Regions from separate parts of the Streptomyces sp. NPDC000348 genome, predicted to be linked through region 1. Evidence: riboswitches for the same ligand, from Rfam matches in the RefSeq annotation. Region 1 holds a riboswitch; each other region holds the start of a gene.
What was found. Region 1 has a riboswitch for cyclic di-AMP ahead of ACFY3N_RS26075 (peptidoglycan DD-metalloendopeptidase family protein). Riboswitches for the same ligand answer to the same signal wherever they lie in the genome.
Positions count from the first base shown of each region.

Region 2: linked by a shared signal. The riboswitch ahead of ACFY3N_RS26905 (transglycosylase SLT domain-containing protein) and the one ahead of ACFY3N_RS26075 (peptidoglycan DD-metalloendopeptidase family protein) in region 1 are both predicted to bind cyclic di-AMP.
Region 3: linked by a shared signal. The riboswitch ahead of ACFY3N_RS23780 (M23 family metallopeptidase) and the one ahead of ACFY3N_RS26075 (peptidoglycan DD-metalloendopeptidase family protein) in region 1 are both predicted to bind cyclic di-AMP.
Region 4: linked by a shared signal. The riboswitch ahead of ACFY3N_RS29790 (C40 family peptidase) and the one ahead of ACFY3N_RS26075 (peptidoglycan DD-metalloendopeptidase family protein) in region 1 are both predicted to bind cyclic di-AMP.

Region 1 is NZ_JBIAZD010000014.1:195,758-202,698, reverse strand. It holds gene ACFY3N_RS26100 (aspartate aminotransferase family protein) at 1-429, shown strand, start outside; gene ACFY3N_RS26095 (helix-turn-helix domain-containing protein) at 499-1,122, shown strand; gene ACFY3N_RS26090 (DUF6126 family protein) at 1,119-1,247, shown strand; gene ACFY3N_RS26085 (tyrosine-protein phosphatase) at 1,257-2,054, opposite strand; gene ACFY3N_RS26080 (alpha-galactosidase) at 2,225-4,294, shown strand; cyclic di-AMP (ydaO/yuaA leader) riboswitch at 4,609-4,770, shown strand; gene ACFY3N_RS26075 (peptidoglycan DD-metalloendopeptidase family protein) at 4,775-5,716, shown strand; gene ACFY3N_RS26070 (SGNH/GDSL hydrolase family protein) at 5,921-6,706, shown strand; gene ACFY3N_RS26065 (MBL fold metallo-hydrolase) at 6,867-6,941, shown strand, end outside.
Region 2 is NZ_JBIAZD010000016.1:9,606-16,546, forward strand. It holds gene ACFY3N_RS26895 (outer membrane lipoprotein carrier protein LolA) at 1-775, opposite strand, end outside; gene ACFY3N_RS26900 (polyprenyl synthetase family protein) at 1,017-2,027, opposite strand; cyclic di-AMP (ydaO/yuaA leader) riboswitch at 2,600-2,768, shown strand; gene ACFY3N_RS26905 (transglycosylase SLT domain-containing protein) at 2,774-3,247, shown strand; gene ACFY3N_RS26910 (HAD family hydrolase) at 3,211-4,083, opposite strand; partial or broken gene ACFY3N_RS26915 (DegT/DnrJ/EryC1/StrS family aminotransferase) at 4,445-4,564, opposite strand; gene fahA (fumarylacetoacetase) at 4,744-5,958, shown strand; gene ACFY3N_RS26925 (M56 family metallopeptidase) at 6,127-6,941, shown strand, end outside.
Region 3 is NZ_JBIAZD010000012.1:135,346-142,286, reverse strand. It holds gene ACFY3N_RS23790 (M16 family metallopeptidase) at 1-454, shown strand, start outside; gene ACFY3N_RS23785 (M16 family metallopeptidase) at 451-1,839, shown strand; cyclic di-AMP (ydaO/yuaA leader) riboswitch at 2,037-2,201, shown strand; gene ACFY3N_RS23780 (M23 family metallopeptidase) at 2,214-2,987, shown strand; gene ACFY3N_RS23775 (GntR family transcriptional regulator) at 3,177-3,872, shown strand; gene ACFY3N_RS23770 (HPr family phosphocarrier protein) at 4,023-4,304, opposite strand; gene ACFY3N_RS23765 (GNAT family N-acetyltransferase) at 4,482-6,941, shown strand, end outside.
Region 4 is NZ_JBIAZD010000019.1:93,203-100,143, forward strand. It holds gene ACFY3N_RS29760 (adenosylmethionine--8-amino-7-oxononanoate transaminase) at 1-899, opposite strand, end outside; gene bioB (biotin synthase BioB) at 892-2,043, opposite strand; gene ACFY3N_RS29770 (8-amino-7-oxononanoate synthase) at 2,192-3,319, shown strand; gene ACFY3N_RS29775 (DUF397 domain-containing protein) at 3,372-3,596, opposite strand; gene ACFY3N_RS29780 (helix-turn-helix domain-containing protein) at 3,606-4,466, opposite strand; gene ACFY3N_RS29785 (ATP-binding protein) at 4,679-5,140, shown strand; gene ACFY3N_RS29790 (C40 family peptidase) at 5,186-5,659, opposite strand; cyclic di-AMP (ydaO/yuaA leader) riboswitch at 5,663-5,865, opposite strand; gene ACFY3N_RS29795 (hypothetical protein) at 6,199-6,507, opposite strand; gene ACFY3N_RS29800 (ATP-dependent Clp protease proteolytic subunit) at 6,515-6,941, opposite strand, start outside.

The DNA.
Region 1 (6,941 bases):
ATGGAGAACGAGCGGATCGTCGACCGTGTCCGGAGCACCGGCGAGCTGCTGCGGACCCGGCTGGCCGCACTGACCGAGAAGTACGAACTGCTCGCCGAGGTCCGCGGCCGGGGCCTGATGATCGGCATCGAGTTCGGCCGGCCCCGGTCGCTGAAGCTGCGCTCGCGCTGGGCCGTGCTCCAGGCCGCCCGCAGGGGACTCTTCGCGCAGATGGTGGTCGTGCCGCTGCTGCACCGGCACCGCATCCTCACCCAGGTCTCCGGCGATCACCTGGAGGTGATCAAACTGATCCCGCCGCTGATCATCGACGAGCGGGACGTGCACCGGTTCGTGGACGCCTTCACCGCGGTGATGGACGACGCGCACGACGGCGGTCTGGTGTGGGAGTTCGGCAGGACGCTGGTGAAGCAGGCCGTCGCCCACCGCTGATCCCCGCACGGGGTTTGCCTCAGAGGCAAGGAAATTGCCCGTGGGGCAAATCCGGGGCTCAATGGAGGCATGAGCTCCTCCGAGGCCGGTCCGCCGGCCGAACCGGCCGGCGCGCTCCCCGCGGTCGCGCCGCAGTTGCGCGCCCTGCGGCGACGGGCCTCCCTCACCCTGGAGGCCGCCGCCCGGGACGCGAGTCTGTCGCCCGCCCATCTCTCCCGGCTGGAGACCGGACAGCGCCAGCCCTCGCTGCCGATGCTGCTCTCCCTCGCCCGCGTCTACGGTACGACGGTCTCCGAGCTGCTCGGTGAGTCGGCCGCCGGCCGGGACGCCGTGGTGCGCGCCGCCGACATGGAGTCCACGGCGGCGGGCGGCTGGACGTACTGGCAGGCCGGTGCCGCCGGGCGCGGCATGCAGGCCCTGCGGGTCCAGGTGCCCCACGGCTCCCAGGGCGACATCGTGCGCGTCCACCCCGGCGAGGAGTGGCTGTACGTCCTCAGGGGGCGGCTGCGGCTGCGCCTCGGGGACACCCTGCACCGGCTCGCCCCGGGGGACAGCGCCCACTTCGACTCGCTGACCCCGCACCGTATCGCCGCTTTTGACCCCGACGGGGTCGAGCTGCTGTTCGTCCACACCCTGCTGCAGAGTCCCACGGCCGCGCTGTGCCTGGGCCCGACCCACGGAGACGCACCATGACCGGCAAGAACATGGAGGAGAAGTTCCCCCGCGCCCTCTGGGTGAGGCTGTTCATCTACGTCGTGGTGGGGCACCTCTTCGCGGCCTTCCTCTACTTCCTGTTCGAGGTGGGCGCCAAGAAGTAGGCCCGCGGCTCAGTCGAGCAGGCGCTCGCGCAGCCGCTCCCGGTGCTCGGGAGTGAGCCCGAGCGCCTGCTCCAGATACGGCTCCACGCCGCCCCAGGTCTCCTCGACGGTCTCGAAGGCGGCCGACAGGTACTCCGCGCGCGCGTCGAACAGCGGGCTGAGCAGCTCCATGACCTCGGGGGAGTAGGCCGAGGCGGAGCTGCTGCTGCGGTGCACCTTGTAGCGGCGGTGCCTGGCGTTGGACTTCAGGTAGTCGTCGAGGATCGCGTCGCGCTCGACGCCCACCGCGAGCAGCGTCACCGCCACCGACAGCCCCGCGCGGTCCTTGCCCGCCGCGCAGTGCATCAGCACGGGGACGCTGTCCTCGGCGAGCGAGCGCAGGACCCGGGAGTGCTCGGTGGTGCGCTCCTTGATGATCAGCCGGTAGGAGCTGATCATCCGGTCCGCGCCCTTGCCGTCCGCGAGGATCGAGCGCAGCTGCTCCAGATCGCCGTCGCGGACCATCCTCCAGAACTCGGCGCCGTCCGCCGGGTCGCTGAGCGGCAGGTTCACATTGCGCACGCCCGGCAGCGCGACGTCCGGCCCCTCCAGCCTCTGGTCGGCGGCGTTGCGGAAGTCGAAGACCGTGTGCAGCCCGAGCGAGGACAGGAAGGCGGCGTCCTCGGCGGTCGCGTGGGCGAGATGACCGCTGCGGAACAGCACCCCGTGCCGCACCCGCCGGCCGTCGACGGTCGGCAGCCCGCCCACGTCGCGGAAGTTGCGTACTCCGGCCAGCTCGGGTTCGGTCGACGGCACCTGCTGCGTCACGAAGGACTCCTCCCACTCGGCGCCGCCGGCGGGGCTCGTCGACGGACGTCACTCGACGATACGACATGCCTGCCTGGGACAATGAGTTCTCCGCAGGCATTGCCCGGCCGCCCCGCAACCCCGATGATGTTGGTGTCTGATCGCATCTGTTCGGGTATGTTGGAGGTTCGGTGACGCAGGTCTCCCACGACGGTCGTACGTGGCTTCTCTCGGGGCCGGCCAGCAGTTACGCGCTCCATGTCACGGACCGCGACGAGCTGGTGCATCTGCACTGGGGCCCGCGGATCGCCCTCGCCGACGCGGAGGCCCTCGCCGCGCGCCCGCTGCCGGACCACTGGCCGTTCGAGTCCCGCCTGGACGGGCGCGAGGAGTACCCGGTCGAGGGCGGCCCCCGCTTCGTCCGGCCCGCCCTGTCGGTACGCACCGCGCAGCGACGCGGCACCGAGTGGACCTTCGACGGCCACGAGACGGACGACGGCGAACTCCGCCTCCGCTTCCGCGACGGCGGACTGGCCGTGACCCTGCACTACCGGATGCGCGACGACGTGGTCGAACGCTGGGTGACCCTGCACAACCGGGGACCCGCGGCCGAGCTCCTGCGCGCCGACTCCGCCACCTGGACCCTGCCCGAGCGCGAGCACTGGCGGCTCTCCCAGCTGCACGGCCGCTGGGCCGCCGAGTCCCGGCTGACCCGCGCCCCGCTCACCTACGGCGAGAAGGTCATCGGCAGCCGCCGCGGCCACACCGGACACCAGCACCTGCCCTGGGTCGCGCTCGACACCGACGCGACCGAGGAGCGCGGCGAGGTCTACGGCTGCGCCCTCGGCTGGTCCGGTTCCTGGCGCATCTCCGTCGCCCAGCTCCCCGACGCGCGCGTGCAGGTCACCGGCGGCGCGGGACACGACGACTCCGGCCTGCTGATGCTGGGCACGGAGGAGACGTACGTCACGCCGGTCTTCGCCGGTCTGTGGAGCGACGGCGGCTTCGGCGGCGCCAGCCGCGCCTGGCACGCCTACCAGCGGACGCACGTCGTCCCGGACGCGGACCGGGACCGGCCCGTGCTGTTCAACTCGTGGGAGGCCACCGGCTTCGACATCTCGGAGGAGCAGCAGCGGGCGCTCGCGGCGCGGGCCGCCGCGATGGGCGTCGAACTGTTCGTGGTCGACGACGGCTGGTTCGGTGCGCGGACGAGCGACCGGGCCGGGCTCGGCGACTGGACGCCCAACCCCGACCGCTTCCCCGGCGGCCTGAAGCCCCTCGCCGAGCACGTGCGCGGGCTCGGGATGCGGTTCGGCATCTGGGTCGAGCCCGAGATGGTCAACCCGGACAGCGACCTCTACCGCGCGCACCCCGACTGGGTGCAGTTCCAGCCGGGCCGCCGGCGGACGGAGTTCCGCAACCAGCTCGTGCTCAACCTCGCGCGCGACGACGTCCGGGAGTACCTCTGGGAGCGGCTGGACGAACTGCTCTCCGGCACCCCCGTCGACTACGTGAAATGGGACTTCAACCGCTGCTTCAGCGACGTCGGCTGGCCGGACGACCCGTACCCGCAGCGGCTGTGGACCGACCACGTGCGGGGTCTGTACGCCCTGCTGGACCGGCTGCGGGCGGCGCACCCGGGCGTGGCCTTCGAGTCCTGCTCGGGCGGCGGCGGGCGGATCGACCTGGGTGTCCTCTCCCGCACCGACCAGGTGTGGACCTCGGACAACACCGACCCGCTCGACCGGCTCGCCATCCAGCACGGCTTCAGCCAGCTCCACCCCGCCCGGGTGATGGCCGCCTGGGTCACCGACAGCCCGAACGCGATGCTCAACGGACGGGTCAGTTCGCTGCGCTTCCGGTTCGTCAGCGCCATGGCCGGGGTGCTCGGCGTCGGCGGCGACCTCACGCGGTGGACCGAGGAGGAGCTCGCCGAGGCGCGGGAGTGGGTCGCGCTCTACAAGGAGATCCGGCCCGTCGTCCAGCGCGGCGACCTGTACCGGCTGCGCCCCCCGGAGGGCGGGCTGAGCGCGGTGCAGTACGTCCTCGGCGACGAGACCGTCGTCCTCGCCTGCCTCCAGGCGCAGCACCACGGAGAGCCCGTCCCGGCCCTCCGGCTGCGCGGTCTCGACCCGGATGCGTCGTACGAATGCCGCGAAACCGGCGAAACGCACCGAGGTGCCCTCTTGCTGCACCACGGTCTGCACACCGGTCTGCGGGGAGACCTGGACGCCGCGGTGGTGCGGTTGCGACGCCTGTGATGTAACCATTCGGGCGTTCTGTCCGATTGAGCGGATTCGGCATAACCTGCCCCGAAAGGAAGGGAGATGGGGGAGGGGTGCGTGAGCATCGTCATATCCGTGACGATGCGTTGTCGCCATGCTCACGTAATTCCGTGACACGGCAAGGGAATTCACGGCGGAAAGGGAATCCGGGCTGACGCTCGGTGACGTCATTTCCTCCTGTGGATCACGGGAAAACGCGTGGGCGGCGAACCTCGCGCTTGTCCCGTCGCGTCCGGGTCGCTTACGTTCACCACCGATCCGGACGGACGCCCAATCCTGCCGCCGCCCGGAGCCCGCACACACTGACCCGTGTACGGCAGGAGCGGGGGACCCACAGGTACGACCGCCTGTTCCGGTTCCCGGAACGGCTTGGGGTTAAGCCGCGCGACAGCGCGGCCGGGCATCTCCAGCCCGCACCCGACAGCTCACCTCGTAGGCGCCGGAGAGGAATTCGTCATGCCCGCAAAGGGTAAGCACCGCCGTACCAAGGCCCAGCGCCTCACCCGCTCCATCGCCGTCGCCGGAACCGGCGGCGCCGCACTCGCCCTGCCGCTCCTCGGCGCCACCGGCGCGCACGCCGCCACGCCGCAGACCGCCCCCGAAAAGGCCGTCCAGTCCCTTTCCGTCGCCGGCCAGAAGACCGGCGCCGAAAAGGGCGGCGAGTCCCGCACGTACACGGTGAGGGCCGGCGACTACCTCGCGAAGATCGCCGAGACGCAGAACGTCGACGGCGGCTGGAAGAAGCTCTACACGGACAACCGCGAGGCCATCGGCGACAACCCGTCGCTCATCCACCCCGGTCTGGAGCTCTCCGTGGACGGCGGGGCCGCCACGAGCGCGCCGCAGCAGCCGTCCTCCGCCAAGGCCCCGCAGGCCTCGGAGCAGAAGGCCGAGCAGCCCGCCGAGAAGCCGGCCGAGCAGCCCGCCGAGCAGTCCTCCCCGGACGCCCCCGCCCGGAACGCGAGCGCCGACCAGGCCGCGAGCACCTCCGGTTACAGCTCCCCGGTGCCCGGCGCCGGGCTCGGCACCGCCTACAAGGTGGCCGGCAGCATGTGGTCCAGCGGCTACCACACCGGCGTCGACTTCGCCGTCCCGACCGGCACCTCCCTGAAGGCCGTCGGCGCGGGCACCGTCGTCTCCGCGGGCTGGGCCGGCGCGTACGGCAACCAGGTCGTCATCAAGCTCGAGGACGGCCACTACGCCCAGTACGCCCACCTGTCCTCGCTCTCCGTCTCGGCCGGCCAGACCGTGACCGGCGGCCAGCAGGTCGGCCTCTCCGGCTCCACCGGCAACTCGACCGGCCCGCACCTGCACTTCGAGATCCGCACCACCCCGGACTACGGCTCGGACGTGGACCCGGTCGCCTACCTCGCCTCGAAGGGCGTCTCCGTCGGCTGACCCCCGCGGCGGCCTTCCTGACCCGCGCGCCGGAGGCCGGCCCCGACTCCCGGGGCCGGCCTCCGGCGTATTCCGGAATTGGCCAACATTTTGAGAGTGTCTTATCTCACCGCCCGTCAACCCTTCCTTACGGTCGCGTAGGTCACATTCGAAGGTGAATCATGAGCGGTTGTGGCAGACGATTCGAAGAGTGACAGCAGAGCAGTGATCGGGTCGTACGTGGCGGTGGGGGACAGCTTCACCGAGGGCGTCGGCGACCCCGGCCCCGACGGGGCGTTCGTCGGCTGGGCCGACCGGTTCGCCGTGCTCCTCGCGGACCTGCGGCCCGAAGGCGACTTCGAGTACACCAATCTCGCCGTGCGCGGAAAGCTGCTGGACCAGATCGTGGCGGACCAGCTGCCGAGGGCGGTCGAACTCGCCCCCGACCTGGTCTCGTTCTGCGCGGGCGGCAACGACATCCTCCGCCCGGGCAGCGACCCGGACGAGGTGGCCGAGCGGTTCGAGCGGGCGGTCGCCGCGCTGGCGGCCGTGTGCGGCACGGTGATGGTGACGACCGGGTTCGACACCCGCGGCGTGCCCCTGCTGAAGCATCTGCGCGGCAAGATCGCGACGTACAACGGGCACGTGCGGGCCGTCGCCGACCGCTACGGCTGCCCGGTGCTCGACCTGTGGTCCCTCAGGAGCGTCCAGGACCGCAGGGCCTGGGACGCCGACCGGCTGCACCTGTCGCCGGAGGGGCACACCCGCGTCGCGCTCCGCGCCGGGCAGGCCCTCGGCCTGGACACCCCCGCCGATCCCGAACAGCCCTGGCCGCCCCTTCCGCCCCGCGGCACCTTCGACGTCCGGCGGGACGACGTCCAGTGGGCCCGTGAGTACCTGGTGCCGTGGATCGGCCGCAGGCTGCGCGGGGAGTCGTCGGGCGACCACGTGATCGCCAAGGGGACGCTGTCGCCGGACGACATCAAGGTACGGATCGCCGCGGTGGCGTGAGAGCCGCTCCGCCCGGCACCGCGGTGCCGGGCACGGCCGCACATAATGAAATGTCTGACCCACTCCACCTGGAGGTACCGTGGCCGGTTCCCCTTCCCAGAGCTCCGGGCCGCGCGCCCTGCGGCCCGTGGCCTTCGGCGCGGACCCGAGTGGCGAGCGCATGGCGCGCATCCGCAGATCCCCGCACTTCAGGGACGGCGTGTTCCAGAATCCCGGGGGTCCCGCCCGGATCCGC
Region 2 (6,941 bases), on a different contig from region 1:
CGCCGCCGCTCGACGGGGTGAGCGTGAACTTCAGCGGCACACCGGTCTCGTGGTCGACCGCGATGCTGATCGCGCCGACCGTGGAGCCGGACTGCCGGGGCTTGACGACCAGCTTGTACGCGTCCCGGCCGGCCACCTGGGCGGTGCCGTCGACCGTCACGGACGTGGTGTCGTCGACCGCCTTCAGCGCCTCCTCGGCGAAGCCGTCCGGGGTGGTGGGGGGCTGCTGCTCCCGGGCCTCGCCGGACTCGTCGACCGTGCCGTGGTAGACCTCGTTGGACGCGCTGTCGTACCCCCAGACGTCCGTGCCGTTGTGGATCAGGCTGTACTCGGCGGCGTTCTCCAGGAGCGACACCTTCTGCCGGTCCGGGCCGTCGGCCGCGACGCGCAGGGTGTGCGTGCCGGACGCCAGTTCGGCCAGCTTCGCGGACGGGTCGGCCGAGGAGCCGCCGTCCCCGTCCCGCCCCGCGGCGCCGGACGTGAGGCCGCTCTCCAGGCCGCCGAGGTCCGGCAGGCCGAGGTCCGTGGTGATCTTCACGGTGCCGGAGAACCGCTCGACGTCCGACTTCGCGATCTTCTCGATCAGCTGCGCGGCGGTGATCTCCGGCAGGTCGGGGTCGCCGGAGTCGGCGAGCGCGGGGACCAGACCGATGGTCGCGGCCGCCACTCCCATCACGGTGACCGGGACGACGTACCGCGCGGCCCTGCGCCGTCGTGTGCGCGGCTCGCCGGCCTCCCCCTCGGTCGTCATGTCGTCGGATTCGTACGGTGCCATGTGTGCCCTACCTCCGTGGTCGGCGGCGGCTTCCGTCTCGTGTCCTCGCACCAGTCTCACCCCGAGCCGCCATTCTCACCCGAACCGGTGAGAAGTGGTGTTGTCCGTCGTGGTCCATCCGACCAAATCCGGCGGGCGGACGCGTCAGCCCCCGGACGCAACTCCACGTACTGCTGGGGTATGACACGGAGGACGGTTTCCTCCCCCGACCAGTAGGGGTCGCGGGGGAGTTCGGGCCGGCTCAGCCCGCGCGGTGCACCACCGCGTCGCACAGCTGCACGAGTGCCGTCTTCGCCTCGCACTCCCGCAGCGGGGCCAGTGCCGCGCGCGCCTCCTCGGCGTACCGCACGGTGTCCCGGCGGGCCTGCTCCAGCGCGGGGTGGGCGCGCAGCAGCCGCAGCGCCTCGGCGTGCCGGGCGTCGTCGGTGAGGTCGGAGTCGAGCAGCTCGCACAGGGCGATGTCGTCGGCCCGTCCGAGCCGGGCCGCCCGTTCGCGCAGCCGCAGCACGGGCAGGGTGGCGATGCCCTCGCGCAGGTCGGTGCCGGGGGTCTTGCCGGACTCGTGGGAGTCGGAGGCGATGTCCAGGACGTCGTCGGCGAGCTGGAAGGCGACGCCGAGCCGCTCGCCGTACTGGGTCAGCACGTCCACGACCGTCTCCTCGGCCCCGGACATCATCGCGCCGAACCGGCAGGCGACGGCGACCAGCGAGCCGGTCTTGCCGCCGAGCACGTCGAGGTAGTGGTCGACCGGGTCGCGGCCGTCCTGCGGTCCCGCGGTCTCCAGGATCTGCCCGGTGACCAGCCGCTCGAACGCCTCGGCCTGCACCCGCACGGCCTCCGGTCCGAGGTCGGCCAGGATGTGCGAGGCCCGCGCGAAGAGGAAGTCGCCGGTGAGGACCGCGACGGAGTTGCCCCAGCGGGCGTTCGCGCTGTCGACCCCGCGCCGCACCTCGGCCTCGTCCATCACGTCGTCGTGGTACAGCGTGGCCAGGTGGGTGAGCTCCACGACCACGGCCGAGGGCACGACACCGTGCGCGTAGGGGTCGCCGAACTGGGCGGCGAGCATCACGAGCAGCGGGCGGAACCGCTTGCCGCCGGCCCGCACCAGGTGCTGGGCGGCTCCCGTGATGAAGGGGACCTCACTCTTGGTGGCCTCGAGCAGTCCTTCCTCGACAGCCGTCATCCCGGCCTGGACATCGGCTTCCAGAGCCTGGTCCCGCACGCTCAGCCCGAACGGCCCGACGACGGTCACGAGGGGTCTCCTGTCTGCTGGTGTCCACTGGCGGTTACACGGAATGTCGATAGGTCGCTGCCATCACTCAAGTCAGCGTATCCGGTCACGTTTCGATCACCGCCAGCGCCCGGGGTTACCGGCAGGGCGGCACGGAATCAAGGGCGGAGCGCTTTTGATCGTTTGATAACAACGGACATTCTCAGACTTTCCCGGACGTAGTAATCCACTCCTCGACCCGGCCCCCGACCCGCCTCCCGGGTCGCGGTTCACCGCGCGCACCATCCTGCCCCTCCCGGCGTCCGATTTGCCGCAAATACTGAGCGAATTCCGCTTGGCGATAAATGCGCTCACAGGCAATCCCCAGTGAAGTGGCTCACGCGCGAACCGATACCCCCACCACGGGCCGCCACCCGCCTTCTCCCCCTCCGCGACACGGAGTTGACCCTTGGCACTCGCAAAGGATCAAGTGCCTCAAAACCCCCATTGCAAGATCAAACGGCGCCTTGTGTGATTCCCGCACTTGTTCCCGACATGTGCTCTCGCATACGTTCCCGGCCTGCCGGGTGGACGCCTAATCCTGCCGCCGCCCGCATCAACCGACGACGATCACTCAGCACGGCAGGAGTGGGGGACCCAGGTAGGCCGCCGGGCCGGACACGCGCCGGAACGGCTAGGGGTGAAGCCATGCCCGCAGGGGCACGGCCGGGCACTCTCCCGCCCGAACCCGACAGCTCACCTCGCAGGCGTAGGAGAGGAACCCAGACATGCCTGCTTACGGTCAGCACCGCCGCCGCCTCGCCCGTTCCCTCGCCGTCGCCGGCGTCGCCGTGGTCGCCCTGCCGCTGTTCGGCGCGACCAGCGCCTCCGCGGCCACCACCGAGCCGACGACGACCGCCGCCACCTCCGTGACGGCGTACCCGGACAACCTCGACGGCTGGATCCGCGAGGCGCTGGACGTCATGGCGCAGAACGGCATCCCGGGCAGCTACGAGGGCATCCACCGCAACATCATGCGCGAGTCCTCCGGCAACCCGGCCGCCGTCAACAACTGGGACTCCAACGCCGCCGCCGGCACCCCGTCGAAGGGCCTGCTGCAGGTCATCGACCCGACCTTCCAGGCGTACCACGTGCCCGGCACCGCCTTCGACCCGTTCGACCCGGTCGCGAACATCGCGGCGGCCTGCAACTACGCCGCCGACCGCTACGGCTCCATCGACAACGTCTTCGGCGCGTACTGAGCCACCCGCTGGGGGGCGAGCGTCATCGCCCCGCCGAACAGTCGCTCGAGGACGACGGCCACGCCGTCGTCCTCGTTCGACGTGGTGACCTCGTCCGCCACCGCCTTCAGTTCGGGATGCGCGTTGGCCATGGCGACGCCGTGGGCCGCCCAGTCGAACATGGGGATGTCGTTCGGCATGTCACCGAAGGCGATCGTCCGCTCCGGGCTCAGCCCCAGGTGTTCGGCGGCGAGCGCCAGCCCGGTCGCCTTGGTCACCCCGCACGGCTGGAGCTCCACGGTGCCCGGCCCCGACATGGTGACCGTGGCCAGTGAGCCGACCACCGACCGGGCCGCCGACGCCAACGCGTCGTCGGACAGGTCCGGGTGGCGCAGCAGCACCTTGCTGATCGGCCGGTCCCAGAGCTGCCCGCGCCGCCCGACCCGCACCGCCGGCAGGGTCGGGTGCGGCATCAGGTAGCCGGGCTCGATCAGCGTCAGCCCGTCGACCCCGTCCTGGTCGACCGCGGCGTACACCTCCCCCACCTCGGCCTCGATCTTGCCGAGCGCGGTCTCCGCCAGTTCCCGGTCCAGCGTCACGGACCACAGCAGCCGGTCCGCGCCGGCGTCGTACACCTGCGCGCCCTGTCCGCACACCGCGAGCCCCGTACCGCCGAGGTCGTCCAGGAGCGGCCGCACTCTGGGGGCCGGGCGTCCCGTCACCACGAGGTGCTGCGCACCGGCCCGCCCCACCCGCGCGAGCGCGGCGAGGGTCCGGTCGGAGAGGGTGTCGTCGCCGCGCAGCAGCGTCCCGTCCAGGTCGGTGGCGATGAGCGAGCAATCGGTGGGTGCGGCCATGATCAGAGAATACGGACAACCCGACGGCCCTATTCCCCCTGCCCGTTTGCGCTCGTTTTCGGTGCGGTTCCCTTCTCTCGACTTCCCTCGACACCGGGTAAGGACCGGTTCAGGACTCTTTCCCCGTTTGGCGAGAACATGGTCCGCTATCTACCGTCCGCCCGGTCCCGGGCGGTGCCTTCCAGGAGTCCAGGGGGACTTGATCGGGGGGTCGGGTGAGCGGTGGACGCGTGCGCGTGCTGAGGCCCGGGGAGCTCGGCGAGGGGGAACCAGAACGCCGGCGGGAACTGCGCGACGCGACGGACGCACCGCGCAGCCCCTTCACGGAACCGGAGTTCAGCGTCGCCGCGGCCCGGGTGCGGCCGCCGGCCCGGGCGCCCACGCATTGGGAAAGGCTGAAGACGGAGGCCGCGCCCCAGGCCCCGACCGGCCGCCCGCCGACCACGCTGCCGATCGCGTGCGCCCCGTCCTCGATCAACGGAGGGAGAAGCGGCGCATGGTCCCCCGCGGGCCCGCGCCCCGTCCCCGCCGGCCCCTCCGGTCGCCGACGCCGGTGCGCCACCACGTCGGCTCTGCCCAAGACCGCCGTCCCACCCGTAACGTGTGGCATGGCCACGGACACGTGGAGCACCTGCGCACACGAAAGAGAGGCAGCACCCGATGCCCCCCTTCGATGTCCCCGAGGGCGACCCCTTCGGCCCGCACAACCTGCCGTACGGCGTGTTCTCGCCCCCCGGTTCGTCGGAGCGGACCGTGGGCGTCCGGCTCGGCGACCACGTCCTCGACGCCGGCGCGGCGGCGCACGCCCTGGGCTCGCCGTACGCCTCCCTGCTCGCCCGTCCGACCCTCGGCCCGCTGCTGGCGGCGGGCCGCACGGCCTGGTCGGACGTGCGGCGGGCGCTCACGGCGTGGGTGACCGTCCCGGCGCACCGGGAGACCGTCGAGCCGCTGTTCCACCCGCTGTCCGAGGTGACCCTGCACCTCCCCTTCGAGGTCGCGGACTACGTCGACTTCTACGCCTCCGAGAACCACGCCCGGAACGTCGGCAGGATGTTCCGCCCCGACGCCGCCGACTCCCTGACCCCCAACTGGAAGCACCTACCGATCGGCTACCACGGCCGCGCCGGCACGGTCGTGGTCTCCGGCACCGACGTCGTGCGCCCCTCCGGCCAGCGCAAGGCGCCCACGGACGCCGCCCCGGTCTTCGGGCCGTCCGTCCGGCTGGACATCGAGGCCGAGGTCGGCTTCGTGGTCGGCGTGCCGTCCGAGCCCGGCCGGCCGGTGCCGCTCGGCGACTTCCGCGACCACGTCTTCGGCCTCTGCCTCCTCAACGACTGGTCCGCCCGCGACATCCAGGCCTGGGAGTACGTCCCCCTCGGCCCGTTCCTCGGCAAGTCCTTCGCCACCTCGGTGTCGGCCTGGATCACCCCGCTGGACGCCCTGGAGGAGGCGCGCGTCGCGCCGCCGGAGCGCACGCACGAGCTGCTGCCGTACCTGGACGACGCGGACGAGGAACCCGGCGGCTACGACCTGCGGATCACCGTCACCGTCAACGGCCATGCCGTCTCCGAACCGCCCTTCTCCACCATGTACTGGACGGCCGCCCAGCAGCTCGCCCACATGACCGTCAACGGCGCCTCCCTGCGCACCGGCGACCTCTACGGCTCCGGCACGGTGAGCGGCCCCGCCGAGCGGGAACGCGGGTCGCTGCTCGAACTGACCTGGAACGGCCGCGACGCCCTCGAACTCCCCGACGGCAAGCGGACGTTCCTGGAGGACGGTGACGTGGTGACGCTGTCGGCCTGGGCGCCGGGCCCGGACGGCGTCCGCGTGGGCCTCGGCGAGGTCACGGGACGGGTGGTCCCCACGGTCTGACCCGTCCGGCCCTCGCCGATCCTCCACGACCCCTGACCCGCACCGCCCTTCGCCGTCATACTGGGCGTCGGGCGGTGTGCGCGTTCGCGCCGCGCTCCCCCGTACGTCCCGCACGCCCCCAGCACGACCCGAAGCCGCCCTCTTCCGACAGGATCCGGAGCCCGTGGCATGACCGTCTGCCTGCTCCTGCTGAGCGTTGTCGCCGTGACGGCCGCCGTGCCCGTCCCCCGGGCACTGACCCGGTCGAAGTGGCCGGAACGAGAGCCGGTGGTCGCCCTGTGGGTGTGGCAGTGCCTGGTCGCCACCGTCCTGCTGTGCTGCGTCACGGCTCTCGCCCTGGGCGCAGCCGCCGTCTTCGGCACCGTCCGCGCCCAGCTCTTCGCCCCGGCCCCGCCCGCGGTCACCGCGGCGTACGACCTGTCCGCCGCCTCGCCGTGGGCGACCGCCCTCACCATGCTGCTAGCGTGCGGGGCCGCCTGGACGACGGCCATGCTCGGGCGCGAACTGGTCGAGGCCCGCCGCCGGCGCGTCCGGGCCCGGGCGCATCTGCGGGAACGCGCCCCCGACCTGCCCGCCGGCCTGCCCGCGGCCCGCGGCCCCCTGCTGGTGCTCGAGGACGAGTACCCCGACGCCTGGTGGATGCCGGGCAGCCCGCCCCAGCTGATCGTCACCACCGGCGCCCTGCAGCGGCTCACCGACCACCAGCTCGACGCCGTCCTCACCCACGAGCGGGGCCACGCCCGCGCCCGCCACGACTGGCTGCTGCACCTCTCCACCGCGCTGGCCGGCGGTTTCCCCCGGATTCCGCTGTTCGCGCACTTCTGCGAACAGACCCATCGCCTGGTCGAACTGTCCGCCGACGACACGGCCTCCCGCCGCTGCGGCCACCTGACCACGGCACTGGCGCTGATCGAACTCAACCAGCACCGCGGCGTGCTGTCCTGCGCCTCCAGCCACCGCCTGCTCGGCGAACGCGTCGACCG
Region 3 (6,941 bases), on a different contig from region 1:
GGCCGCCGGCTTCGGCCTGCTGCGGCTGGCCGGGGCGCCCTCCCTGGGCTGGCTGGACGTGAAGACCTCCGGCGACGTGGAGGTGCCGGTCATCGAGGCCGCCATCGACGAGGAGCTCGCCCGGTTCGCCGAGCAGGGCCCCACGGCGGAGGAGATGGAACGCGCGCAGGCCCAGCTGGAGCGCGAGTGGCTCGACCGGCTCGGCACGGTCGCGGGCCGCGCCGACGAACTGTGCCGGTACGCCGTCCTGTTCGGCGACCCGCAGCTCGCCCTGACCGCCGTCCAGCGCGTCCTGGAGGTGACGGCGGAGGAGGTGCGGGAGGTCGCCCAGGCCCGCCTGCGCCCCGACAACCGCGCGGTGCTCGTCTACGAGCCGGTCGCCGCCGAGGCAGAGGACACCGAGGAGGCCGCCGCGGCCGCCGGCACCGACGAGAACGAGGAGGCGGCGAAGTGACCGAGCTCGCCACGATGGACTTCCACCCGCAGCCGCAGGCGGGCGACGCCAAGCCCTGGGCCTTCCCGGCCCCCGAGCGCGGCACGCTCGACAACGGCCTGACCGTGCTGCGCTGCCACCGCCCCGGCCAGCAGGTCGTCGCCGTCGAGGTGATCCTCGACGCTCCCCTGGAGGCCGAGCCGGCCGGTCTCGACGGTGTCGCCACGATCATGGCGCGGGCCTTCTCCGAGGGCACCGACAAGCACACCGCCGAGGAGTTCGCCGCCGAGCTGGAGCGCTGCGGCGCCACCCTGGACGCGCACGCCGACCACCCCGGCGTCCGCCTCAGCCTGGAGGTCCCGGCCTCGCGGCTCACCAAGGGGCTCGGGCTGGTCGCCGACGCCCTCAGGGCGCCCGCGTTCGCCGACAGCGAGGTCGAGCGGCTGGTCCGCAACCGCCTCGACGAGATCCCGCACGAGCTGGCCAACCCCTCCCGCCGCGCCGCCAAGGAGCTCTCCAAGGAGCTGTTCCCGGCGGATTCGCGCATGTCGCGTCCGCGCCAGGGCACCGAGGAGACGGTCACCGGCATCGACTCCGCGGCCGTACGCGCCTTCTACGAGAAGCACGTCCGCCCCGCCACCGCCACCGCCGTGGTCGTCGGCGACCTCACCGGCATCGACCTGGACGCGCTGCTCGGCGACACGCTCGGCTCCTGGACCGGCTCCTCGGCACAGCCGCGGCCCGTTCCGCCGGTGGCTGCGGACGATACCGGCCGGGTCGTGATCGTGGACCGTCCCGGCGCCGTCCAGACGCAGCTGCTGATCGGCCGTGTCGGCCCCGACCGGCACGACCGCGTGTGGCCCGCGCAGGTGCTCGGCACGTACTGCCTGGGCGGCACCCTCACCTCCCGCCTGGACCGCGTGCTGCGCGAGGAGAAGGGATACACCTACGGCGTACGGGCGTTCGGGCAGGTCCTCAGGTCCGCCCCGGACGGTACCGGCGCGGCGATGCTGGCCATCAGCGGCTCCGTCGACACCCCGAACACCGGCCCCGCCCTCGACGACCTGTGGACCGTGCTGCGCACGCTCGCCGCGGAGGGGCTCACCGACGACGAGCGCGACGTCGCCGTGCAGAACCTCGTGGGTGTGGCGCCGCTCAAGTACGAGACCGCCGCGGCCGTCGCGAGCACCCTGGCCGACCAGGTCGAGCAGCACCTGCCCGACCACTACCAGGCCGACCTGTACCGGCAGTTGGCCGCGACCGGCACCGTGGAGGCCACCGCGGCCGTGGTGAACGCCTTCCCGGTGGACCGCCTGGTGACGATCCTCGTCGGCGACGCGGCGCAGATCAAGGCGCCCGTCGAGGCGCTCGGGATCGGTGAAGTCACCGTCGTGACGGCCGAGTAGCGAGCCGCGGAGGACGCGCGCGGGGCCCCGGTGACACGGAAGTCACCGGGGCCCTCTTATGCCCGAATCGGGGCGGAAGTTGCCTGTCTGCCCTGTGGGATGCGCTACAAAAACCGGGATTCGTTTGAGGATGGGGAGACGGCCCGCTTAGCGTCATGCGGGCTGTTCGTCGGGCAGTGCGCCGCACCCGCGGCACCGGACAGCCATCGCCGAGTCCCCGTACGGCGCGAGCCAGGGGAGCCGGGGACCCTCCGCAGTCCCTGGGGTGAATCGGGCGCCCGCGCGTGTCGCGAGGGGGTCCGTAGGAGACCTTCCTGCTCCGAACCCGTCAGCTAACCCGGTAGGCGAGAGGGAAGGAAAGGACCAGCCTGTACATGGCGTTCACCCGCGCCCCGGGCAAGCACCGTCGTCCCAGCCGGATGCAGCGCGGCACCGCCCGCGCGGCGGGCGTCGCGGCGCTCACCACCACCGGCGTCGTCGGCTCCCTCTCGGCCCCCGCGCTCGCCGCCGAGCCCGCCGCCGCACAGACCGGCCTCACGCCCGTCGTCACCCTGGGAGACGCGGTCGCCGACCGGATCGACGCCCAGGCGGCCGCCCAGCACGAGGCCGCCCGGGAGGCGGCCGAGGCCGCCGCGCGGAAGGCCGCGGAGGAGACCGCGCGCGAGAGGGCCGCGGAGGAGGCCGAGAAGGCCCGTGCGGAGCAGGAGCGCGCCGCGCGGGAGGCCGAGCGCAAGCGCCTCAACACCTTCGTCTCCCCGATCGCCGGCTCGTACGTCTCGACCGGTTACCAGGCCGGCAGCTCGCTGTGGTCCTCCGGCAGCCACACCGGTGTCGACTTCCACGCCGCGACCGGCACCCCCGTCCAGTCGGTCGGCATCGGCACCGTGGTCGAGGCCGGCTGGGGCGGCGCGTACGGCAACCAGGTCGTCATCAGGATGAACGACGGCACGTACACCCAGTACGGTCACCTCTCCTCCATCGGTGTCTCGGTGGGCCAGCAGGTCGCCGCCGGACAGCAGATCGGTCTCTCCGGCGCCACTGGCAACGTCACGGGCGCGCATCTGCACTTCGAGGCCCGTACGACCGCCGAGTACGGCTCCGACCTCGACCCGGTCGCCTACCTCCGCGCGCACGGCGTCAGCCTCTGACCGGACCGACCCGCCCACTTCCCGGTGCCCCGGCTCCCCGAGCCGGGGCACCGGTGTTTCCGGGCGGCGCTTGTCCAAAAAATACGCCTGGATTCCGGCCCGCCGTCGTGAATTCCCGCTGATTGCAATAGAGTCACGGAACACACGTCAATCGTCGACGTTTCACGGGGATTAAGCCGGAGGTCCGTCATGCGTATTCCCGCGCACTCGGTGTGCACGGCGATCCGGGACGACATCGTCGCGGGTGTCTACGAGCGCGGCGGCCGGCTCACCGAGGAAGTCCTCGCCCGCCGTTACGGCGTCTCCCGGGTGCCCGTCCGGGAGGCGCTGCGCACGCTGGAGGCCGAGGGGTTCGTGGTGACCCGGCGGCACGCGGGCGCGTGCGTCGCGGAACCCACCGAGCAGGAGGCCGCCGACCTGCTGGAGATGCGTATGCTCCTCGAGCCGCTCGGCGCCTCCCGCGCGGCCCAGCGCCGCACCGAGGCCCATCTGAAGGTGCTGCGCGGCCTGGTCCGGCTGGGGCAGGAACGCGCCCGCCAGGGCAACAGCGACGACCTGCGCTCCCTGAGCGGCTGGTTCCACGAGACGCTCGCCCAGGCCACCGGCAGCCCGGCGCTGACCTCGACGCTGACCCAGCTGCGGCACAAGATCGCCTGGATGTACGCCACCGAGGGGCCGTCCGACCCGGTCGCGTACTGGGCGGAGCACGGCGCGATCGTGGACGCCGTGGCGCGCGGCGACGGCGACCGCGCGCGGTCCGTCACGGCGCTGCACACCGAGCGCGCGAGTGCCGGACACCGCCTGCGTTTCGCCTCCGGCGCCGGCCGCGCGGACCGTGTGAGGAACTCGCAACATCCCGTAAACATGTCGAGCATTCGGCATTAACACGGGTGCCGTATACAAAGAGGATGCATTTCTCGGGGGCTATTCATGCTGCCCGGAAAAGGGAAAAGCGAAAGGCCCGCCCGATGGTCCGGGCGGGCCTTTCGATTGCGGTGCGCGTCGGTGAGGAGACGTTCCCGCGGCCGTGAGGAATCAGACGGTCTCGGGGAGCTCCTCGAGACCCTCGGCGACCAGCTTCGCCAGACGGTCCAGGGCGGCGTCCGCGCCCTCGGCGTCGGACGCGAGGACGATCTCCTCGCCGCCCTGGGCGCCCAGGCCCAGAACGGCCAGCATGGAGGCCGCGTTGACGGGGTTGCCCCCGGCCTTGGCGATCGTCACCGGGACGCCTGCGGCCGCGGCGGCTCGGACGAAGATGGAGGCGGGGCGGGCGTGGAGGCCCTCGGCCCAGCCGACGTTGACGCGGCGCTCAGCCATGTGTTGCTGCCCTTCGCTGTTCAGGGTTGTCTAGACCAGTTTCCCACATCGTGAAGCATGCCCGGAGCGGCATCCGCTCCCGCTCCCGGTGACAGCCGGACCGCGGCCTCGGCCCGGCTGTCGTCCACCACAGACTGCCTCGCGCCGTTGTCGTACGCGAGCCGTACTCTGGGGCCCATGCAGACCTCGTCGGACCGGCACGAGTACCCCGCCCACTGGGAGGCCGACGTGGTGCTGCGCGACGGCGGCACCGCGCGCATCCGCCCCATCACCGTTGATGACGCCGAGCGCCTGGTCAGCTTCTACGAGCAGGTGTCGGACGAGTCGAAGTACTACCGCTTCTTCGCGCCCTACCCTCGTCTGTCCGCCAAGGACGTCCACCGCTTCACGCACCACGACTTCGTGGACCGGGTGGGACTCGCGGCCACCGTGGGCGGCGAGTTCATCGCCACCGTACGCTACGACCGGATCGGCGCCGACGGCGCGCCCGCCTCTGCGCCGGCCGACGAGGCCGAGGTCGCCTTCCTCGTGCAGGACGCCCACCAGGGCCGGGGCGTCGCCTCCGCCCTCCTCGAGCACATCGGCGCCGTCGCGCGGGAGCGGGGCATCCGCCGGTTCGCGGCCGAGGTGCTGCCCGCCAACAACAAGATGATCAAGGTGTTCACCGACGCCGGGTACACCCAGAAGCGCAGCTTCGAGGACGGTGTCGTCCGCCTGGAGTTCGACCTCGAACCCACCGACCGCTCCATGGCCGTGCAGTACGCGCGCGAACAGCGCGCCGAGTCGCGTTCGGTGCGGCGGCTGCTCGCCCCCGGCTCGGTCGCCGTCGTCGGCGCCGGCCGCACACCCGGGGGCGTGGGCCGCAGCGTCCTCGACAACCTCCGGGACACCGGGTTCACCGGCCGGCTCTACGCCGTGAACAAGGCCCTGGGCGAGGGGGAGGAGGAGCTCGGCGGGGTGACCGCGTTCCGCTCGGTGCGGGACATCGACGGGCCCGTGGACCTCGCGGTCGTCGCGGTGCCCGCCGAGCGGGTCCCGGAGGTCGTCACCGAGTGCGGCGAGCACGGCGTGCAGGGGCTCGTCGTCCTCTCCGCCGGCTACGCCGAGTCCGGCCCCGACGGCCGCGAACGCCAGCGCGCCCTCGTGCGGCAGGCGCGCGCGTACGGCATGCGGATCATCGGCCCGAACGCCTTCGGCGTCATCAACACCTCCCCGGACGTCCGGCTGAACGCCTCGCTCGCCCCTCACATGCCGCGCCCGGGCCGGATCGGGCTGTTCGCCCAGTCCGGCGCCATCGGCGTCGCCCTGCTGTCCCGCCTGCACCGGCGCGGCGGCGGCGTCACCGGCGTCACCGGCGTCTCCACCTTCGTGTCGTCCGGCAACCGGGCCGACGTCTCCGGCAACGACCTCCTGCAGTACTGGTACGAGGACCCCGACACCGACGTCGTCCTGATGTACCTGGAGTCCATCGGCAACCCCCGCAAGTTCACCCGCCTCGCCCGCCGGACCGCGGCGGCGAAGCCACTGGTCGTGGTCCAGGGCGCACGCCACGGGGCGGGCCCCCGGGGACACGCCGTACGGGCGACCCGGCTGCCCCACGCGACGGTGTCCGCGCTGCTGCGGCAGGCCGGGGTGATCCGCGTGGACACCATCACCGAACTCGTCGACGCGGGCCTGCTGCTCGCCCGCCAGCCCCTGCCGGCCGGACCCCGGGTGGCGATCCTCGGCAACTCCGAGTCCCTGGGCCTGCTCACCTACGACGCCTGCCTCGCCGAGGGCCTGCGCCCGCATCCCCCGCAGGACCTCACCACCGCCGCCTCGGCGGCGGACTTCCACGCGGCGCTGTCCCGCGCGCTGGCCGACGACACGAGCGACGCGGTCGTCGTGACGGCGATCCCGGCGGTGGGGGAGGGCTCGGTCGGCGACGCGGCCCTGGCGCAGGCCCTGAGCTCGGCCGCCGCCGCGACCCCGTCCAAGTCCGTCCTGGTGGTCCACGTGGAACTCGGCGGCCTCGCGGAGGCCCTGTCCGCCGCGACGAGCACGGCGCCCCCTTCGGCGACCGGCGCCGCGCCACCGGCGGGGACGGGCACGGCGTCCCGGCCGTCCGGCGCCGCGCCGTCCTCGGCCGTCGCGGGCGTCCAGCCGCCCGCCGGCAGCGGTGCGCCGACCCGCGAGGGTGCCACGGACCGCGCCCGCGCGGCCGTCGACGGCGGCCCGCCGGCCCCCGCCGCGCCCCCCGAGGGCGCCCACCTCATCCCCGCCTACCCCGCCGCCGAGCGTGCCGTCCGGGCGCTCGCCCACGCCGTCGCGTACGCGCAGTGGCGGCGGGACGCCGCCGAGCCCCGGAAGGTGCCGGAGTACGAGGACATCGACGAGCGGGGCGCGGCGGCGCTCATCGGCGGGCTGCTCTCGCGCGGGCAGGGCCTCACCCTCGGCGCCGCCGAGACCTGCGACCTGCTCGGCACCTACGGCATCCACGTCCACCGCGCCCTGCCCGCACCGGACCCCGACACCGCCGTCGAGGCGGCGCGCACCCTCGGTCACCCCGTGGCCCTCAAGGCGACCGCCCCCCATCTGAGACACCGCGCCGACCTGGGCGGCGTCCGCCTCGACCTGGCGGACGAGGAACAACTGCGC
Region 4 (6,941 bases), on a different contig from region 1:
CGCGAGATGCCTTCCGCCACCCGCGCGGTGCACAGCGTCGCCGCCATGGTCAGATAACCGCCGGTCAGCGCCTTGCCCACACACATCACATCCGGCGTCACCGCCGCGTGCCCCGCCGCGAACAACGCGCCCGTGCGCCCGAACCCGGTCGCGATCTCGTCGAACACCAGCAGCACGTCGTGCGCGTCGCACGCCTCGCGCAGCACCCGCAGGTACGCGGGGGAGTGGAACCGCATACCGCCCGCACCCTGCACCACCGGCTCCACGATCACCGCGGCCAGCTCGCCGGCGTGCCGCTCGACCGCCGACCGCAGGTGCTCCGCGTACGCCTCCTCGTACCCGGCCGGCGGCGCGTCCGCGAAGACCTGGCGCGGCAGCACCCCGGACCACAGTCCGTGCATCCCGCCCTCGGGGTCGCACACCGACATCGGCTGCCAGGTGTCGCCGTGGTAGCCGCCCCGCCAGGTCAGCAGCCGCCGCTTCTCCGGCCGGCCCAGCGAGCGCCAGTACTGCAGGCACATCTTGACCGCGACCTCGACCGACACCGACCCGGAGTCGGCGAGGAACACGTGCTCGAGACCGTCCGGCGACACGTCGACGAGGAGCTTCGCCAGCCGCACGGCGGGCTCGTGGGTGAGCCCGCCGAACATCACATGGCTCATCCGCTCCAGCTGTCCGCGCGCGGCCTCGTTGAGCACCGGGTGGTTGTAGCCGTGGATCGCCGACCACCAGGACGACATCCCGTCGACCAGCTCGCCCGAGCCGTCGGCGAGCCTCAGCCGCACCCCGCTCGCCGACTCCACGACGAGCGGTTCCCGACGGCCCGGCATGGGCCCGTACGGGTGCCAGACGTGCCGCCGGTCCAGCTCCAGCAGTTCGGCGACGGACCGCTCAGGCATTGGGCGCGAGGTCCGTACCGGCGCCCCGGCGGCGCACGGCGACCAGGTCCGTACGAGGCTCCTCGGGCGCACTCCCGCAGGAGCCCGCGGTCGCCGGACCGCACGCGCCGGCGCCCTCGTGCGAGCCGCAGCCGCCGCCCGCGCGGTGCTCGGGCAGCGTCACCTCGCCGGCGCCCTCCACCTCGAACCCGGCGTCCGCGATCATCTCCAGGTCCGCCTTGCCCGCCTGGCCCTCGCTGGTGAGGTAGTCGCCGAGGAAGACGGAGTTGGCCAGGTGCAGCGCGAGCGGCTGCATCGTGCGCAGGTGCACCTCACGGCCGCCGGCGATCCGCACCTCGACGTCCGGGCAGACGAACCGCACCATCGCCAGGATGCGCAGGCACCGCTGCGGGGTGAGGTTCCACTCCTTGGCGAGCGGCGTCCCCTCGAACGGGATCAGGAAGTTGACCGGCACCGAGTCCGGGTCCAGCTCGCGCAGCGAGAAGACCACGTCGACCAGGTCCTCGTCGGACTCGCCCATGCCGGCGATCAGCCCGGAGCAGGCCGAGAGACCGGCGGCGTGCGCCTTCTGCACCGTGTCCACCCGGTCGGCGTACGTGTGCGTGGTCGTGATGTCCCCGTACGTCGACTCGGACGTGTTGAGGTTGTGGTTGTAGGCGTCGGCGCCCGCCTCGCGCAGCCGCTCCGCCTGGCCGTCGGAGAGCAGGCCCAGGCAGGCGCACACCTCGACGCCCTCGTGCCGCTCCTTGATCGCCCTGATGGTGTCGGAGACCCGATCCACGTCACGGTCGGTCGGCCCCCGGCCGCTGGCCACCAGGCACACCCGCTTGGCGCCGCCCGCGAGACCGGCGGCGGCCGCCTGCGACGCCTGGTCCGGCTTGAGCCAGGTGTACTTCAGGATGTCGGCCTTGGAGCCGAGCCGCTGGGAACAGTACGAGCAGTCCTCCGGGCACAGGCCGGACTTGAGGTTGACGAGATAGTTGAGTTTCACCCGTCGGCCGAACCAGTGCCGCCGCACCTTCCCGGCCGCGGCCACCACATCGAGCAGGTCGTCGTCGGACGTCGCGAGGACGGCCAGAGCTTCCCCGCGGGTCGGCGTCTCGCGCCGAAGCCCCTTGTCCACCAGCGTGTTCAGCAGGTCCATGAGAGCCGATCCTGTCCTACCCGACCCGTCCGGGCCAAGGAGGGTTCGTACAACAGGGGCACTTCCGGGTGTGGGTATCGCCACACAGTGGTCCGTCCGGCCTCCCGCTAATGTCTGTGCACTGCCTACAAAATCCCCCGGAGGACCCATGGCGTTCGGCTGGATCGACGAGCAGGCGGAACTGCGCCGCCGGGCCGGACTCGCGCGCGCCCTGCGTCCCCGGGCCGCCGACACGCCGCTGCTCGATCTGGCGAGCAACGACTACCTGGGCCTGGCCCGGCATCCGGAGGTCGCCGAGGGCGCCGCACGGGCCGCGCGGACCTGGGGCGGCGGGGCGACGGGCTCCCGGCTCGTCACCGGCACCACCGAACTCCACACCGAGCTGGAACGCGAACTGGCCGGATTCTGCGGCTTCGAGGCGGCCCTGGTCTTCTCCTCCGGCTACGCCGCCAACCTCGCCGCCGTCACCGCGCTGGCCCCGCACGGCTCCAGGATCGTCTCCGACGCGGGCAACCACGCCTCGCTGATCGACGGCTGCCGGCTGGCCCGCGGCACGACACAGGTCGTGGCGCACTCCGATCCCGACGCCGTGCGCAAGGCGCTGGAGGGGCACGACGGGCCCGCGGTCGCGGTCTCCGACACGGTCTTCTCGGTGGACGGCGACGCCGCCCCGCTCACCGGGCTCGCCGAGGCGTGCCGGGAGCACGGCGCGGGTCTGGTGCTCGACGACGCGCACGGTCTCGGCGTGCTCGGCGACGGCGGGCGCGGGGCCCCGCACGCGGCGGGACTGGCGGGCGCCGACGACGTCGTCGTGACGGTGACGCTGTCCAAGTCGCTCGGCAGCCAGGGCGGGGCGGTGCTCGGCCCGGCCCGGGTGATCGGGCACCTGGTCAACGCGGCCCGGACGTTCATCTTCGACACGGGACTCGCCCCCGCCGCGGCGGGGGCGGCCCTGGCGGCCCTGCGGCTGCTGCGCCGCGAACCCGGGCGCGCGGCACGGGCGGGCGAGGTGGCGCGGGAACTGCACGCGCGGCTGACGGCCGCGGGTCTGGAAGCGGTGCGTCCGGACGCCGCGGTCGTCTCCGTGCGAGCCCCCTCCCCGGAGCAGGCCGTGCGATGGGCGGCCGACTGCCGGGCGGCCGGCCTGGCCGTGGGCTGCTTCCGTCCTCCTTCCGTGCCCGACGGCGTCTCACGGCTCAGGCTGACCGCCCGCGCGGACCTGCCCGGGGCGGAGATCGAACGCGCTGTACGGGTGATCGGCGAGACGCGGCCATGAGTCGGCGGGGCACGGCCGTGCGTCGCCCGATGACGGGCCGACCGGTCGGCCGTCAGCCGACCGCGGTCACGAACTCCGTCCAGCTGGCGGGTGAGAAGAGCAGCGCGGGCCCGTCCGGGGCCTTGGAGTCGCGCACGGCGAGCAGTCCGGCCAGGGGGCCGGCGGCCGGCCGGGCCGTCTCGACGCAGTTGTTCGCACCCGTGCTGTAGCTGCTGCGCAGCCACCTCACCTCGTGCAGTGCGCGGCTGGAAGGGATGGTCCGAGGCGGTGCGGGCATCGTGCCTCCTTACGCGCCGGCGGCTGTACCGGCGATGAAATCCAACGAGTCCTCGGGTGAAAGGGCGTGGATCGAGAGGGCGTCGAAGGCCTCCGAGTACACCCGGAGGTCTTCTTTCCGCTCCAGATGGAGGCTACTCGTCAAGTGGTCGAGAACAACCACGTCCAGATCAGAAGTGCGCGAAAATGAAAAGATTACGAAAGGACCGGTCACGCCGATATGCGCACCCGCGCTGAACGGCAGGACCTGCAAACGCACTTGGGGAAGACGGGCGGCCTCGACCAGCCGGTCCAGCTGACGGGCCATCACGCCGGGGCCGCCGACCTCCCGGCGCAGCACCGCCTCGTCCAGCACCGCGCTCAGCTCCAGCGGCGGCGTCGCCCGCAGCACGTCCTGCCGGGCCAGCCGCACCTCCACCAGCGCGTCCAGGCGCTCCTCCGACGCGCCCTCCAGGGCCGCCTGCGTCACCGCACGCGCGTACTCCGGCGTCTGCAGCAGCCCCGGGATCACCGTGGTCTCCAGGGTGCGCATCGCGCTCGCCTGCGACTCCAGGCTGATGAAGTCCCGGTAGGTCGGCGGCAGCACCCCGCGGTAGGCGTGCCACCAGTGGTGCCGTCCGTCCCCGTCGCCGGAGCCCGACAGCACCAGCAGCAGCTCCCGCAACTGAGGGTCGGCCACGCCGTAGACGTCGAGCAGTAACCGCACGTCGGGTGGTTTCACCCCGCTCGTGCCCGTCTCGATCCGGCTCACCTTCGACTGGTGCCAGCCCGCCAGCCGGGCCGCCTCACCGCTGGTGAGTCCCGCCGAGGTGCGCAGCGCGCGCAGTTCGGCGCCCAGTTTCCGGCGGCGCACCGCGGGACCGTGCTGCATGGGCTTCTCCTTACTCCTTCCGAGTCGCCCGGATACGGTCTCCCGTCGCAGAGTTCACCGCTTTGAGCGACAGATATATGCATATCTTGGTGGATCGCCGTCCTGCGCCGTGCGGTGATGGCAGTCTGGCGGCGAAGCACCAGTGCGGGACCGTACTCGAACCTTCCGCTCCGTGTCGGACCGCGGGCCCGTGGGAAAGGGACGACGTCGCCATGGCAGACCATCTGGAAGCATCCGTCACTCTGCCGAGCGATCCCGCCTCGGTCTCGGCCGCCCGCGCCCACGTGGTGGGCGTGCTGGAGGAATGGGGCATGCCGGCGGGCGCGGAACTGTGCGACACCGTCCGGCTGATCGTCTCCGAACTCGCCACCAACGCGGTGCAGCACACGTTCGGGCAGTCGCCCACGTTCACCGTGGACGTCGTCCTGGTCCGTGACGAGCGGGTGCACATCGGTGTCACGGACAGCCACCCCCGGTTCCCCAGGCGGCTGCCCGCGGCGGTCCAGCAGGACAACGGCCGCGGGCTGGTCATCATCCGCTGGCTGACCGCGGAGTGCGGCGGCAGGCTCAGGATCCGCCCCACGCGTGAGGGCGGCAAGACCGTGTCGGTCGAACTCCCGTGGACCGTCCGGGCCGCCGGAGCGGTCACGGCGGCCGGACAGCAGGAGCAGTAGTCGGGCGGCGGGCGGCGGTGCCCCGGGGCACCGCCGCCCCCGCGGTCACCTCACCCGGCCGTACCAGACACTGCGGGTCCAGATCTTCTGCAGGCGCACCACGTCCCCGGTCTTCGGGGCGTGCCAGATCTTGCCCTTACCCGCGTAGATGCCGACGTGGTAGACGTAACTGCCCGAATGGAAGAACACCAGGTCCCCCGCCCTGCGGCTCTGGGCGGAGATGTGGCGCGTCTTGTTGTACTGCTGGGCGGCGGTGCGCGGCAGCTTCTTGCCCGCCTTCTTGAACGAGTACAGCGTCAGGCCCGAGCAGTCGAACCGGTGCGGCCCGGTGGCGCCCCACTGGTAGGGCGAGCCCTTCTTGGAGGCGGCGATGTTCAGCGCCTTGGCGGCCGGGCTCGCGGCGGCCGCCTCCGAGGCGGCTCCGGGGACCACGAGGGAGCCGCCCACGGCGGCCAGGGTGAGGGCCGAGGCCGTGCCGGCCCGGGCCATGAGAGACGGGACACGATTGAGCGCAGTCATGCGCAACCCTTCGTCAGCCGCCTGTGAAGGATGACCTGTCGGATTCGGGCTGGCGAAGTGGCCCGGCCGCACATGTGCGGCTTCACCCCAAGGGCTGCTCGGAACTGACGTCCCGGCGGCCCGTCGTGCTTGGGTCCTCCACTCCTGCCGATCCACTCCTGTCGACCGGTCATCCGGGCGGCGGCAGGACTCGGCGTCCGCCCGGATCGCCCCGCCGCGGCGGCGGGGTCTTGTCGTCAGTCAGGGATCTTGGCTCATGACGCAATCGAAATCCCAACGGAACGTGGGATTTGTGTTGTTACTCACCACTCACCCGTTCGGGTGGACACCTCCTTGTTCGGGTCCTCGCCGAGAGCTCGGGGAGCCCCGGACCAGGGGTGAAAAGCACCGTTCCGGCTGTGCGGTACGCGCGTTGCGCAACCGAGAGGGCCCGAAAACAGCAGGTTCGTCTACGCCGGACGGGGGTACGCCGTTTGGTCCGTTTCAACCCCGGCCGCGGCGCACCACCGGCCGGGGACGCCGTCCGGACCCCGCGGGTCTCAACTGCCGGGGTCCGGCGGCAGTGTGACCCGGGCCGTGCGCCGTTCGCCGTCCAGCACCCGCAGGGCCCGGGCCAGCGTGCCGGAGTGCAGTTCGGTCTCGCCGCGCCGGTGCATCAGGGTCAGCGCGTCGCGCAGCGCGACGGCCGTGCCGACCAGTGCCTGGGCCGCGCGCAGTCCGCGATAGGTGTCACCGTCCAGGGCCGGGTTGATCCGGCCGAGCAGGTCGACGGCCTCGAGGTAACGGTCGATCAGTTCGGCCTCCGCGCGGGTCAGCGCGGGCAGCGGCGGCAGCTCCGGTGGCGGCATCCGCGGCTCACCTCGCGCCGGAGGCGGGGGACGCGCCCCGGCGGCTGGGCACGATCCGGTCCGCCAGGCCGTACTCCACCGCCGCCTGTGCGTCGAGGACCGTGTCCCGCTCGATGTCCGCCCGGACCCGCTCCGCGGTGCGGCCCGTGTGCCGGACCAGGATCTCCTCCATCCGCGAGCGGATCCGGGTCGGCTCCTCCGCGTGGATCGCCGGATCGCCGGTCCATCGCTCGGCCGGCCCAGGGAGGGAGGGCTGACGGAGCACCAGGCGGGAACCGGGCAGCAGGAGCCGCTTGCCCGGGGTGCCGGCGGCCGGCAGCAGCGCGGCGGCGCCCTCCGCCCGGCCCGGACAGACCGTCTCCACGTCGCAGGAGACGTGGCGCAGCGTGTCGTGGATCGCCGACGTGGCGTGGAAGGAGCCGCCGGGGGAGTTG